One region of the Bradyrhizobium sp. 27S5 genome, then DNA from elsewhere that is predicted to be linked to it. Evidence: riboswitches for the same ligand, from Rfam matches in the RefSeq annotation. Region 1 holds a riboswitch; each other region holds the start of a gene.
What was found. Region 1 has a riboswitch for cobalamin ahead of WDM24_RS39295 (TonB-dependent receptor). Riboswitches for the same ligand answer to the same signal wherever they lie in the genome.
Positions count from the first base shown of each region.

Region 1 (3,637 bases):
CTGCATCGCCCGCAGCACGGCCTCCATGTCCTTCGGCGATAGCCGCGCCGGATCGGTCGCGCCATGCGGATAGCGGCCGAGCGCAACGATATCGCGCGCCGGCAGCGGCCAATGCACCATGTGCCCCTGCGGCAGATAGGCGAAGCGCTTCGCGCGCTCGCGCAGCGGCAGTGACGCCAATGCGTCGCCGCCAATCCGGATCTCGCCGTCGGACGGAATCAATCCGGCGAGCGCGCGCAGCAGTGTGGTCTTGCCGGCGCCGTTCGGGCCGACCAGCGCGACCAAATGGCCCGATGCCAGCGACAGCGACACATCGTGCAGCACCTTTCGGCTGCCGAGCGAAGCATCGAGCGCGATGGCGGACAGCAGCGTCATGCCACGCCTCCGCCGAGCGCGCGGCGTTCGCGCATGATCAGATAGAGGAAGAACGGCACGCCGATGATCGAGGTCAGCACGCCGACCTTGATGTCCGAGGTCGAGGGGATGATGCGCACCGCGATATCGGCCGCGAGCAGCAGCGCCGCGCCGGTCAGCGCGCTCGGCACCAGCAGCCGCGCCGGATCGTGACCGATCAGGGGACGCATCAGATGCGGCGCGACGAGCCCGATGAAGCCGATCGTGCCGGTGACCGCGACCGCGCCGCCGACGCCGAGCGCAACGCCCGCGATCACGAAGAGCCGCAGCCGCCCGACATCGACGCCGAGGCTCTGCGCGGCCTCCTCGCCAAGCGTCAGCGCACGGAACGCGTTCGCCTGGCTGAGCAGGATCGCGGCACCCGCGATGATGAAGGGCAGCGCCAGCGCCACATGCTGAAAGCTGCGGTCCTCCAGCGAGCCGAGCAGCCAGAACGCGATCTCCAGCACCACGAAGGGATTGCTGGAAAGATTCATCACCAGCGCGGTCGCAGCACCGGCGAAGCTCGAGATCGCAAGCCCCGCGAGGATCAGGATCAACAGCCCGGCATTGCGGCCGGCGATCGCGAGCAGCGCGAACACCGAGCCGAACGCGGCGATGATCGCCACCACCGGCAACGCGTAGGAGCGCACGTCGGCCAGGCCGAGCGCGATCACCAGCACCGCGCCGAACGCCGCCGATTGCGGCGCACCGAACAGCGACGGCGAGGCCAGCGGATTGCGCAGCAGGCCCTGCAGCGCCGCGCCTGACAGCCCAAGAATGCCGCCGATTGCGAACGCGAGAATGGTGCGCGGCAAACGGATTTCGCGCACGATCACCTGCGCCACATCGCTGCCGCCGCCGAACAGCGCCTCGATCACCGCGAGCGGCGACAGCCGCACCGGCCCGATGCCGAGCGAGATCACGCACAGCAGCACCACAAGCGCGAGCAGCGCCGCGGTGGCGCCCCATCGGCGCCGCGCCGCGACCTCGGCCGCCAAGGCAAAATCCTGCACGCTCATCGGATCCATGCTCTTACAGCGATCGCCGTGGCAGACAAGCGACACTCGACAAAAACCGTGGCCGTCTGACCGCCGCCCGACTTCCGCCGGATTGACTTTGCTGCCCGGCCGAACCCTAGATGAACATGACGGTTCTTTCATGAGATGAAAAGGGAATGCGGTGCGGGGAAACTTCCCCAAGGCCGCGGCTGCCCCCGCAACTGTATGCGGTGAATCCTTCGTCACGGGCCACTGGGAATCTCGGTCCTGGGAAGGCGACGAAGGGTAACGACCCGCGAGCCAGGAGACCTGCCGTCAGCCGTGGTCACACGCGAAGATGCCGGTCGGGGAGTACAGGCATGAGCTTCACCTGAGGCTGTTAGCACGATGGTGAGACTGGTTCGCGGTGACGTGCCACTGACGTTACCGAGGTCTCGCTTATGTCGTCCTACCCATTCCACCATTGGCGGCGCCGCGCGCTTCTGCTCGCGACGACGATGCTCGCGCCGGCAGTCTTCACCGCCGCCGCGCGGGCGCAGCAGGCGCCCGCTCCCGATCAACTACCGGCGATCGAAGTCACCAAGCCGGGCGAACAGAACGTCACGCGCGCCAAGCCCGCTGCAGACGAAGCGCCCGCACCGCGCCGTCCGGCGCCGGGCACCGTAGAGAGCACCAATGTGGGCGGCGGAAGCGGATCCGGCACCACAGGGACAGGCACGGCCACCGGGACCGCCGGCAACGGTGGCGGCGGCCGCCAATTCGCCGGCATTGTCGGATCGTCCTCGACCGTGATCACCGCCGACGACATCGCGCATTCGCCGGTGCAGTCGCTGCCCGAGATCCTCGCGCAGGTGCCGGGCGTGCAGCTGCAAACGCTCTATGGCGGGCCGAACGGCGCCAAGACCGCGGTCGACCTGCGCGGCTTCGGGGCATTCGCCACCGACAACACGCTGTTCCTGCTCAATGGCCGCCGGCTCAACGACGTCGACAAGGCCGGCTTCGACCTCACCACGATCCCGCTCGATTCGATCGCGCGCATCGAGATCACGCGCGGCAACAGCGGCGCCGTGCTCTACGGCGACAATGCGGTGGGCGGCGTCGTCAACATCATCACCAAGACCGGCGTCGGCGGTCCGCCGACGACGATGAGAGCCGAGGCGGGATTTGGCTCGTTCAACACCCGCATGGCCGCCGTCTCCGCGGCGCTCAATGCGGGACCGTGGTCCACCTCGTTCTACGGCAACGGCATCAAGTCCGACGGCTACCGCGTCAACAATGCGCTCGACCAGCGCAACGCGGTCGGCAGCGTCAACTACACCACGGCCGACCTCACCGCTTTCCTGACCGTCACGGGCAGCGACCAGAAGCTCGGCCTGCCCGGCGGGCGGCTGGTCGATCCGTCGATCGGGGTGAACGAGCTGCAAACCGACCGCCGGGGCAGCAGTACGCCGTTCGACTATGCCAACCAGCAGACCGCGAGCGTCACCGCCGGCTTCACCAAGACGCTGATCAACGGCGTCGACCTGATCGTCGACGGCGGCTGGCGGCAGCGCGATACCCAAAGCGGCTTCTTCGGCACGGTACCGACCATCAGCTTCGCCTCGACCTACAACGATGCCGCGCTGGAGACCTGGTCGCTGACGCCGCGGCTCAGCGTCAAGAACGTGATGCTGGGGATGCCGTCGACGATCCTCACCGGCATCGACTATTACGATTCGACGTTCCGTCAGGCACGCGGCGCGTTCCAGGGCGTCGACCCCTTCCACATCTACAATATCGAGCAGCAGAGCGTGGCCGGCTACTGGCAGCACACGCTCGGATTGCTGCCGACCACTGACTTCTCTTATGGCGCACGCGTCCAGAATACCAGCGTCTCGGCGCGCGATCGCTACGACCCGAATGCGCCGTTCGCGTTCGACGCGCAAGCGTCGCCGCTCGACAGCAACGAGACGCAATATGCGCTCCATGTCGGCGTCGAGCATCGCTTCACGGACACATTTTCGGTGTTCGGCCGCGCCGCGCGCGCATTCCGCACGCCCGATGTCGACGAGCGCGTCGCATCGGGTCCGTCATTCGACCCGCTGACCTTCCTGCCCATCGCGCAGAATTTTGCGCTCAAGACCCAGACGTCGGAAGACGTCGAGGGCGGCTTCCGGGTCAGGACCAACCGCTTCCAGGTCCAGACCAGCGTCTATCTGATGGATCTCGAGAACGAGATCCATTTCAACCCGGTGCTGTTCTAC
Region 1 covers NZ_CP147714.1:8,345,887-8,349,523, forward strand. The annotation lists gene WDM24_RS39285 (ABC transporter ATP-binding protein) at 1-375, opposite strand, end outside; gene WDM24_RS39290 (iron ABC transporter permease) at 372-1,415, opposite strand; cobalamin riboswitch at 1,528-1,725, shown strand; gene WDM24_RS39295 (TonB-dependent receptor) at 1,835-3,637, shown strand, end outside.

Region 2 (3,637 bases), 3.9 Mb from region 1:
TGCCAGGCGATGCACCGCGGCCAGCCCGTAGGACCAATAGGGCTCACCGCCGATCAGCCGCACCAGGATGCCGCGCGCGTGCGACAGCGTCCGCTCGATATAGGTATCGACCGACAGCGGGTGGCGCAGCTCCGCGAGATTGGCGAGCCGCAGCGACGGCAGCGCGGCGCGGCCCCGCCGCCAGCCGGCCGCGAAGGCAGCGAGATCGCTGTCGGAAAACGACAACACCACGAGATCGGCCGGATCCTGGCCGAGGTCCCTTGGTGTCGCGGTCTCCTCAAGGCCGCGGCTCTCGCGGAAGACGACGTGCATCAGACACCTAGTCGCGCCCTGATCGCAGCTTCACTGATGTCGCCGTGCTCGCCGATCACGACCAGCTTCGACTGCCGCGGCCGTGTGCCCCAGGGCATGTCGAACTGATGCCGCACGCGTTCGCCGACGGACTGCACGAGCAGCCGCATTGGCTTGCCTTCGACTGCGATATAGCCCTTGGCGCGCAGCACGTTCTGCTCGCGGGCCAGCCCCTTGATCGAAGCCACGAGTGCCTCGACATCCGAAACCTCGGGAAGATCGATCACCACGGAGTTGAAATCATTGTGCTCGTGCTCGTCCTCGCCATCGTGGTGCGACGGCCGCGACGCGAGATCATCCTCTGCCGCGGCCTCGAGCCCCAGGATCACGCGCGCATCGACGGCGCCGTCGACGATCGGCAACATCGGAACCTCGCGCGGCATTTCAGCGGCAATCACCGCTTTGGCCGCCTTGATCCCTTCCGCTCCGGCGAGATCGGCCTTGGTCAGCAGCACGATATCGGCACAGGCGATCTGGTCCTCGAACACTTCGGACAGCGGCGTCTCGTGGTCGAGATTGTCGTCGGCCGCACGCTGTGCATCGACTGCTGCGGGATCCGGCGCAAAGCGGCCGGCCGCGACCGCTTCCGCATCGGCCAGCGCGATCACGCCATCGACCGTGATCCGCGAGCGGATTTCCGGCCAGTCGAACGCCTTCAGCAGCGGCTTCGGCAGCGCCAAACCTGACGTCTCGATCACGATGTGATCGGGCCTCACGCGTCGCGCCAGCAGTTGCTCCATCGCCGGGATGAAATCGTCGGCGACGGTGCAGCAGATGCAGCCATTGGCGAGTTCGACGATGTTCTCGGTCGGGCAATTGGCGTCGGCGCACGACTTCAGAATCTCGCCGTCGACGCCTTCGCTGCCGAATTCGTTGACCAGCACCGCGAGCTTCTTGCCATTGGCATTGCGGATCAGATGCTGGATCAGCGTCGTCTTGCCGGACCCGAGAAATCCGGTCACGACCGTGACCGGAATTTTGGCGAGCGTGTTCATTCTGCGGCCTCCGGGACGACGGCAAGGGGTGGAATGCGGGCGAGCGATTGCTTGCGGAAGATTTCCGGACGGCTGCGCCACGGCACGATGCCGTCAGGCGCGGCCGCATAGGCGGAGGCACCGGCGATCACATCCCTGGCATTATCAGCGGACAGGCGGCCGTAGACATAGGACCACCGCCCCGGCGCGCTGAGCGCGACCGAGCAGCCCTGGCTGCAAGCCGAGAGGCATTCGACGGGAACAAGATTGACGTCATCGGGCACGCCGGCCTCAACAAGCGCGGCATGCAGGCGCGCACCGGGCGCGATCTCACCTTCCGCCAGCGTCTGGCCGGCGCGGCAGGTGATGCAGACATGAAGTGTAACGCTCATCGCCCATCCTGGATTGACAGCGGGAGGCGAAGAGGCACACGAACCGATGTGAATGGGTTCGTTCCCCGTCGCGGAACACCCCGTCCGCCGGTCTCACTACACGTTGCGTTGGCAGGTCTCCCGGCTTGCGGAGCAGGATTTCTCCCTCGATGCCCACCTTCCCGATTCTCGACAAGGAATCAGTGGCTTTTGGGCATCTCTCCGGTCACGGTCGCGGGGGCGGCTGCTTTTCAGGCCCACCTTGAGCCCTATCGCATTCCCTCTTCGCCTGTCGTAGGACAGGAACCAACGCGGGCCCACCATTCGTCCGTGGCTCGAACTTGTCAAGCCGAAGGAATGTCATGATTTCTGAAGAAAACGGCGCCGAAGACGAGGTCGGCAGCAGCGAGGTTTCGCTGGATGCGCGCCACGCGACCAAGATGGCGAAGAAAAAGGTCGCGCGCGACAAGATCATGGCGACCAAGAGCGGTGAAAGGGGTCTGATCATCGTTCATACCGGCGCCGGCAAGGGAAAATCCTCTTCGGCCTTCGGCATGATCGTGCGCTGTGTGGCGCATGGCTTTCCCTGCGCGGTGGTGCAGTTCATCAAGGGCGCCTGGGATACCGGCGAGCGCCGCCTGCTCACCGGGCATTTCGGCGAACTCTGCCAATTCCACGCGATGGGCGAAGGCTTTACCTGGGAGACGCAGGATCGCGCGCGCGACATCGCGGCGGCCCAGGCCGGCTGGGAAAAGGCCAAGCAGCTGATCGCAGACCCGAGCTTGCGCATGGTTGTGCTCGACGAGATCAACATCGCGCTGCGCTATGACTATCTCGCCATCGCCGATGTCGTCGAGTTCCTGACCACGTCAAAGCCGCCGATGACGCATGTCGTGCTCACCGGGCGCAACGCCAAGGAGGAGCTGATCGAGATCGCCGATCTCGTCACCGAGATGACGCTGGTGAAACATCCGTTCCGCTCCGGCATCAAGGCCCAGCCGGGCGTCGAGTTCTGACTGTTATCGCCATGGCGCGTGCATTGATGATCCAGGGAGCCGGTTCGGACGTGGGCAAGTCGCTCATCGTCGCGGGCCTGGCGCGCGCTGCCAGTCGGCGCGGCCTGCGCGTGCTGCCTTTCAAACCGCAGAACATGTCCAACAACGCGGCTGTGACCATCGACGGCGGCGAGATCGGACGTGCGCAGGCCCTGCAGGCGCTCGCCGCCGGTGTCGAGCCGCACACCGACATGAACCCGGTGCTGCTGAAGCCGGAGAGCGATGTCGGCGCCCAGATCATCGTGCACGGCAAACGGATCGCGACCGCACGCGCGCGCGAATATTCCGCTATGAAACCGTCGCTGATGGGCGCGGTGCTGGAGAGTTTTGGGCGGTTGAAGGATCGCGCCGATCTGGTGCTGGTCGAAGGCGCCGGCAGCCCCGCCGAGGTCAATCTGCGTAAGTCCGATATCGCCAATATGGGCTTTGCACGCAAAGCTGACGTCCCCGTGGTGCTGGTCGGCGACATCGACCGCGGCGGCGTCATCGCACAGCTCGTCGGTATCCAGGCGGTGATCGATCCCGAGGATGCCGCGATGATCCAGGGCTTTGTCATCAACAAGTTCCGAGGCGATCCGACGCTGTTCGACGACGGCTACCGCCTGATCGAATCCCGCACCGCATGGCGCGGCTTTGGCGTGCTGCCCTGGTTCGTCCGCGCCGGCGAGCTTCCGGCCGAAGACGCGCTCGGGCTCGGCGAGGCGCGCAAGCCCGGCCAGTGCAAGATCGCCTTCCTTGCGCTGTCGCGGATCGCCAATTTCGACGATCTCGATCCGCTGAAGCTCGAGCCCGGCGTCGATCTCGTGATGGTACGGCCGGGCGAAGCCATCCCGGGTGATGCGAAGCTCGTCATCCTGCCCGGCTCGAAATCGACCCGCGGCGACCT
Region 2 covers NZ_CP147714.1:3,138,645-3,142,281, reverse strand. The annotation lists gene cobN (cobaltochelatase subunit CobN) at 1-312, opposite strand, end outside; gene cobW (cobalamin biosynthesis protein CobW) at 312-1,346, opposite strand; gene WDM24_RS14550 (DUF1636 domain-containing protein) at 1,343-1,717, opposite strand; cobalamin riboswitch at 1,811-2,022, opposite strand; gene cobO (cob(I)yrinic acid a,c-diamide adenosyltransferase) at 2,059-2,712, shown strand; gene WDM24_RS14540 (cobyric acid synthase) at 2,724-3,637, shown strand, end outside.
Region 2: another riboswitch for cobalamin. It lies ahead of WDM24_RS14550 (DUF1636 domain-containing protein); the one in region 1 lies ahead of WDM24_RS39295 (TonB-dependent receptor).

Region 3 (3,637 bases), 2.1 Mb from region 1:
CGGTAAAGGCGCCGAACATAGCCAGGGTGCGCGCGACATCGGCCACGGTGTCAACGCCGAACTCGTGCATGTAGTCCGCCTTGGCGCGCATTTGCGCATAGCTGCGAAATGCCTCGAACTCGGTCTTGGGCATGCCGAGCGTCTTGAGCAGCAGCGCATAGGCGTTGATGTGGACCGTCTCCATGTTCGTGAAGGCCGCCATCATCATCTGGACGGTGAGCGGCTGGAAAATCGGGATGTATCGCTTGAGATAATTGTCACCGACCTCGATGTCCGACTGAGTAAAGAAGCGAAAGATCTGGGTGAGCAGCGCGCGCTCGCTGGCGGTGACGCGGTCCGACGCCCAGTCCTTGAGGTCGTTGCCGAGCGGCACCTCCTCGGCCATCCAATGCGTCTGCTGCTGACGCTTCCAGAACTCGTAGGCCCAAGCGTAGCGATCAACGTCATAGCTGCCCATCGAGTCAAGGAGACCAACGCGTCCCTTGCCGATCAGCGTGCGCGGATCGACACACGAGAGATCGATCATTGACATGCGAGGCACTCCTCATAATCGGTGCGCTGCGCAGGCAGCTGCCGCGGCGCGGCCTCGTCATCGTCGACGATCTTGCCGGCGAACGCCGCGCGCGAGATCGATTTTGAACGGCAGTGATAAAGGCTCTTCACCCCACGCTTCCACGCCGTCCAGTGCAGCATGTGGAGATCCCACTTATCGACCTCGGCCGGCAGATAGAGGTTGATTGACTGACTCTGGCAGATGAATGCGGCCCGGTCGCCTGCAAGCTCGACGATCCAGCGCTGGTCGACCTCGAAAGCGGTGCGAAACACCGCTTTCTCGTGTTCCGACAGAATGTCGGAATGGGCGACCGACCCCTCCTGCGCAATGATCGACTGCCAGGTCACCGGGGTGTCGGCGCCCTTGGCGATCAGTACCCTGGTCAGATGAGGATTACGTACCGAGATGGCACCAGACAACGTCTTGTGGGTGTAGATGTTGGCCGGGATCGGCTCGATGCATGCGCTGGTGCCGCCGCAGATGATGCTGATCGAAGCAGTCGGCGCGATCGCGATCTTCTGGCTGAAGCGCTCCATCACGCCACGTTCCAGGGCGTCCGGGCACGGGCCACGCTCGCGAGCAAGGGCGACGGATGCCGCGTCGGCATCACCCCGGATCTTCTGAAACATCTTTAGATTGAATGATTTCGCCAAGCCACTCTCCATTGGAATGCCATTCGCCTGGAGGAACGAGTGGAAGCCCATGACGCCAAGTCCGACGGAGCGCTCGCGCAGGGCGGCGTAGCGGGCCCGCTTCATACCCTCCGGCGCCGTCGTGATGAAGTGGGTGAGCACGTTGTCGAGGAAGCGCATGACGTCCTCGATGAAGCCGGGTTCCTCATTCCATTGGTCCCGAGTCTCGAGGTTGAGCGATGACAGACAGCACACCGCGGTGCGCTCCTCGCCGCGATGGTCGATGCCGGTCGGGAGCGTAATCTCGCTGCACAGGTTGGAGGTCGAGACCTTGAGACCGAGCTCGCGCTGGTGCTTGGGAAGCGCGCGATTCACAGTGTCGATGAACAAGAGATAAGGCTCGCCTGTCTGCAACCGGTTCTCAAGAATGCGTTGCCATAGCTGTCGCGCGTCGATCTCGCGGACGACCTCGTTCGTCTTCGGGCTGCGCAGAGCGAACGCGGTGCCGGCGCCCACGGCACGCATGAGCTCGTCGGTGAGGTTGATGCCGTGATGCAGGTTGAGGCTCTTGCGGTTGAAGTCGCCGGACGCCTTGCGGATCTCGAGAAACTCCTCGATCTCGGGATGCTGGATATCGAGATAGACCGCCGCCGAGCCGCGCCGCAACGAGCCCTGGCCGATCGCCAGCGTCAGGCCGTCCATGACGTGGATGAACGGGATGACGCCTGAGCTGACGCCGCCCTTCACCTTCTCTCCGATCGAGCGAACATTGCCCCAGTACGTGCCGATACCGCCCCCGTTGGAGGCAAGCCACACGTTTTCGTCCCAGGTGCCAACGATGCCTTCGAGCGAGTCCGACACCGAGTTAAGGAAGCACGAGATTGGCAGGCCGCGCGTGGTGCCGCCATTGGACAGCACCGGCGTGGCTGGCATGAACCACAGCCGAGACATCGCGTCATAGAGACGTTGGGCGTGCGCAACATCGTCCGCGAAGGCACAGGACACCCGCGCGAACATGTCCTGGACGCTTTCGCCGACGAGCAGAACGATCGGCGCGTTAGCTTGCCGAACGCGGTCAGCAGGCCGTCGCGCGATCGATCGAGCGTGAGATCGGACGGCTTTGGCAATGGCGCGAGAGGCCGCGGCAGCGGAGGCGATGACGGCGGCGGCACAACACACCGCTGAGGCGCGGCAGACTTTGGCCGCGCCGGCCACGGCCGCACACTCGGCCACTCAATTAGATGACCATGCTGATTGAAATCGTAAGACGGCGACATCGGCAACCCCGCGATGTTAGGGGGTGAAGCCACGCGCACGACTTGCGAGGAGACGGGTCAAACGTCCCAGGCTGCAAGCGACGCACGGGGCACCCCGCCCGAGGACGTTCTATTCTGTCGCGGCCGGTCTCCTGGCTCGCGGGTCGCTGCGGCTGTCGGCCTTCCCGGTGCTGTCGCGGCCAGTGACCATTATGACAACCGCTCGCCGCTTACAGTTGCGGGGGCAGCCCCGGAATAGCCGTTACCGGCGCACCGGGTTCTCTCTTAGCTTCCACCCTACTAGATGCAGAATGGAAGACCGTGGCAGATCTACATACAGACGCCGCGCGTCGAGATTCGTCAAGGCTTGTGGCAGGGGAGTCGAGACGCAGGACGCCACGTCCGCTCCGGGTCCGGGCCCGCAACGCTGTGTTCGAGCAAATGCCCCCCCCTGCTTCGGCCCATTCTGTGAAAAGAGTGGCAGCATTTTGATTTCGATGCTCCGTCGCGATGACGGGTGCCTATGCGAGTCCGCGTTGGATAGGAATCCGTTCGGCGAAGGTTCTGGGCGATGCTGGCGAGGGATAATCTCATGACGCGCAACGTTTGGCTTGCAATTCAAAGCGGTCGAGAATGCGATCGAGCTGCGCCAGCAAGGTGTTGCTCTTCTTGTGGAACTGGCGTGAGGTGCGTCCTGCCATGATCGTGCGATCTCGGTGGCTTGCCGCGCGCGCCAGATCGAGCGCGATAGCTCCACAAATGCTTGTGGTACCACTGAGCCTTCAACGCGCAACAGTCGCCGTCGCGCTTGCTGACGTGGCCAAGTGTTTTGGCGCCATGATTTACCAGAGCTCCGATCGCAGTAATGACCGTGCCGGCACAACGGTTGTCCTCACTTGCGTGGTCATGGATGAAGCCGCCAAGGAGGCTCGATCTTAGTCAGCTTTTCGCAAGCTGTCCCTGCTAGCATGAAGCGGATAGGTCATCTCGCGGCGACGCCGCTATCCGGGTGTTACGACATGAACGCAGCCGATATTAATGCAACAGCGCCGCAGGTTGGCGCCCCCTCCGACACCGCCGAGAGCGGCGGCGATGACACGCGTGCAGCGCTACTGCGCCGAGCATTCGAAAAGGCTCTCGTTTCCGTCGCCACGCAAGTCATAAGCGATTCCCAGTCGGATATGGATGAGGCCATG
Region 3 covers NZ_CP147714.1:1,290,413-1,294,049, reverse strand. The annotation lists gene WDM24_RS06275 (ribonucleotide-diphosphate reductase subunit beta) at 1-532, opposite strand, end outside; gene WDM24_RS06270 (ribonucleoside-diphosphate reductase subunit alpha) at 523-2,202, opposite strand; cobalamin riboswitch at 2,567-2,780, opposite strand; gene WDM24_RS06265 (hypothetical protein) at 3,461-3,637, shown strand, end outside.
Region 3: another riboswitch for cobalamin. It lies ahead of WDM24_RS06270 (ribonucleoside-diphosphate reductase subunit alpha); the one in region 1 lies ahead of WDM24_RS39295 (TonB-dependent receptor).

Region 4 (3,637 bases), 360 kb from region 1:
CCGGCCGGTGCGCCGGCCGGTCGCCGGAGGCTGATATGCCGGTCCCGATCCTGCTGGTCGCGGGTTTTCTCGGGGCGGGCAAGACCACGGTCGTGAACCATCTGCTGGCGCATGCGCAAGGGCGGCGCATCGCGGCGGTCGTGAACGACTTCGGCGCGATCAACATCGACGCGGAGCTGATCGCGGGCGCCAGCGATGGCGTGGTCAGCCTGAGCAATGGCTGCATCTGTTGCACGCTGGAGGGCGATCTGCTGCGCACGCTCGCAACCTTGCTGCGGCGTGATCCGCGTCCCGAGTTCATCGTGATCGAGACCAGCGGGATCGCCGATCCCTCCGACATCGTGCGCAACCTGATGGATCCCGTGGTCTGGAAGGAGGCGCCGCTGGAGACCGTGCTGTGCGTGGTCGACGCGACGCAGCCCGTGACGATGCTGGACGATGCGCTGCTGCGGTCGCAGCTGCGGGCGGCCGATGTGGTGGCGCTGAGCAAGGTCGATCTGGCTGATGCTACCGCGCGCGCCGCGATCCGCGACGCCGTACGCGCGGTGCGGCCGGCGGCGGTTGTCGTCGATGCGCTGCATGGCGAGGTGCCCACCGAACTACTGTTTCCGGCCGATCTCGATCATTTGCCGGCGCCGCGTGAGACCATGCCGCGACGGCCGGTGTCCGACCGGTTCGAAACGCTGAGCTGGACGTCGGAGCGGCCGGTGCGGTTGCCGCGCTTGCAGCAGGCGATCGGCAGGCTGGCGCCGAAGCTCGCGCGATCGAAGGGATTGTTCGAGACGGTGGAGCAGCCGGGGCGGCTGACTGTGTTTCAACTCGCCGGCGGACGCGCAACTTTGGCTGCGGGCGGCGTGCCGTCGGCTGGCGTGCCGCGCACGCGAATCGTGTTCATCGCCGAGATCGGCGTGCTGTCGCGCGCGGAGATCGATGAGATCATGGCAGGCTGCGTCGAAGCTACCTGAGTTTTCCGTCACCCCCGCGCAAAGGCTTTGCCTTTGTCGCTGGAGGAGCGCGTAGCGCGTCTCGAAGGGTGCACGGCCACCAGCCGGGCCGTCGATCCTTCGAGACGCCGCTTCGCGGCTCCTCAGGATGACGGGTTAAGGAGGTCTCCGCGTCAGCGATACAGGCCGTGTGTCATCGCCGCAGCACCGTCCCGCAAAGCACGTGCGCGACAATCGCGCCGAATTGACAGCCCATCCCGCACCACCTATCGTTTCCGCCGACGGTTCCCTTCGGGGATCAAAAGGGAATGCGGTGCGAGGGTAACCCCAATGCCGCAGCTGTCCCCGCAACTGTAAACGGCGAGCCTTTCGTCAATTTGCCACTGGGCCATTCGGTCCGGGAAGGCGTCGACAGGCGACGACCCGTGAGCCAGGAGACCTGCCGTCAGTCGTGGTCACACGCGAGCACATCGGGCGGGGGCGTCCTGGTGGGATCGGAGCACTGCCTTTTGGGCAATGCGCCAGTCCGCGTTCGCGGTGACGTGCCACGTTACCGCGAGTCCTTTCATGTCTCCGTCTTCTCCCGTTGCGCGCCGCTGGCGCCTCGGCCTCGTTTGCTCCCTGTCATCGCTGCTGCTGCCGGCTGAAGGTGGAGCACAAACACCGCCACCAACCAGGCTCGATCCGATCGAGGTCTCGCCCTCGGCATCCGAAACGCCCAAGCCCGCGGCGCGAAGCAGCAACTCGGCGTCGTCGTCGCGGCCACGCTCCAGACCCGCACCGGCCGCGGCAATCGGCAACACGCCGCGCGCCGCAGCGTCGGGCGCTTCGGGGTCGGCATCGCCCACGCTCAACGCCACCACGCCGGGTAGCACCGGCAGCCGTCTGAATCTAACGCCGCTGCAGACGCCGGCAAGCGTCGAGATCATCACGTCGCAGACCATCGCCGAACGCGGCCAGCATAATGTCACAGATGCCGTCACCCAGGACGCGGCCGGGTTCATCGCAACGCCGGCTCCCGGCAATGGCGGCCTATCGTTCAGTACCCGCGGCTTCGCCGGCAGCGATTCGGTGATGACGCTGTATGACGGCACGCGCTTCTACATCGGCTCGGGAACCCTGACGTTCCCGTACGATACCTGGTCGGCGCAACGTATCGAGGTGCTGCGCGGCCCCGCCTCGGTGCTGTACGGCGAAGGCGCAATCGGCGGCGTCATCAACGTGATTCCGAAAAAGCCGCTGGGCACGCCCTACAACGAAGCCGAGGTCTCGCTCGACAGCAACATGACGCGGCGGCTCTCGGTCGACAGCACCGGTCCGATTAATCCCAATGTATCCTACCGCATCAATGCCACCGGCAACATGTCGGACGGCTGGGTCGATCGCGACAAGACCTCGAACGCGGTGGTCTTCGCCGCGGTGCGGGTGCAGGCGTCGGAAAATCTCGCCTTCACTCTCTCGGAAGATTATGGCGACCGCAGCCCGTCGCGCTATTTCGGCACGCCGCTGATCAACGGCGTGATCCAGGATGCGCTGCGCTTCAAGAACTACAACGCGCTGGACAGCACGATCCGCTATCAGGACAGCTGGACCCAGTTCAAGACCGAGTGGGACGTCGCCGACGGCATCAAGATCAACAACACGCTCTATTATCTGACCAGCGAGCGGCACTGGCGCGACATCGAGAGCTACACCTGGAATCCGAAGACCAGCTTGATCGATCGCGGCAACTATATCGAGATCTTCCACGACCAGAAGCAGGCCGGCAACCGGATGGACGCGACCTTTAGCGGCCACATCTTCGGCCTCGAGAACCGCTTCGTTGCGGGATTCGACGTTAACCACATCGACTTCACCCACACCAATAACTCGCCGTTTGGCGGCGCGTCGTCGGTCAACCCCTACGTCTTCGATCCCGGATCGTTCTTCGCGACGACCACTGCGACATCGCCCGGCTTCAATGCGATCGTCAATCAATACGCGCTGTTTGCGGAGGATCGTCTGTCGCTGACCGATCAATTGTCGCTCGTCACCGGCGTCAGGTACGATCGCCCCGAGGTCGACCGCACCGACTATCGGACGTCGTCGAACAGTTTCGACGTCGCGCTCTCGGGCACCAGCTGGCGCACCGGGGTGGTCTATGAACCGATCAAGAACCTCGCGTTCTATGGTCAGTATGCGGTCGGCGTCGATCCGGTTGGCAATCTCATCTCGCTGTCGGCCACGCAAAAGACCTTCCAGCTCGCCACCGGCAAGCAGACCGAGATCGGGGTCAAGCAGTCGTTCCTGGGCGGACGCGGCGAGTGGACGCTGGCGGGCTATCAGATCGTCAAGAACAATTTGCTCGTTGCCGATCCGAACAACCCCGCAGGCCTCGCATTGCAGGTCGGCCAGCAATCATCGCGCGGCGTCGAGGCATCGGTCGGACTGGCGTTGGACTATGGCTGGCGTATCGACGCCAATGTCGCGCTGCTGCAGGCGAAGTACGACAACAACAGCCAGCTGGTGAGCGGAAAGCTTGTCAGCTATGCCGGCAACGTTCCGATCAACGTACCGCAGCAGGTTTCGAACGTCTGGTTGACCTGGGACTTCGCATCCAACTGGTCGGTCTATGGCGGCGTCCAGATCGTCGGCCAGATGTACTCCGACCTTGCCAACACCCAGTTGCGGCCGGGCTACAATGTGGTCAATGG
Region 4 covers NZ_CP147714.1:7,986,128-7,989,764, reverse strand. The annotation lists gene WDM24_RS37590 (amidohydrolase family protein) at 1-34, shown strand, start outside; gene WDM24_RS37585 (GTP-binding protein) at 36-965, shown strand; cobalamin riboswitch at 1,210-1,405, shown strand; gene WDM24_RS37580 (TonB-dependent receptor) at 1,512-3,637, shown strand, end outside.
Region 4: another riboswitch for cobalamin. It lies ahead of WDM24_RS37580 (TonB-dependent receptor); the one in region 1 lies ahead of WDM24_RS39295 (TonB-dependent receptor).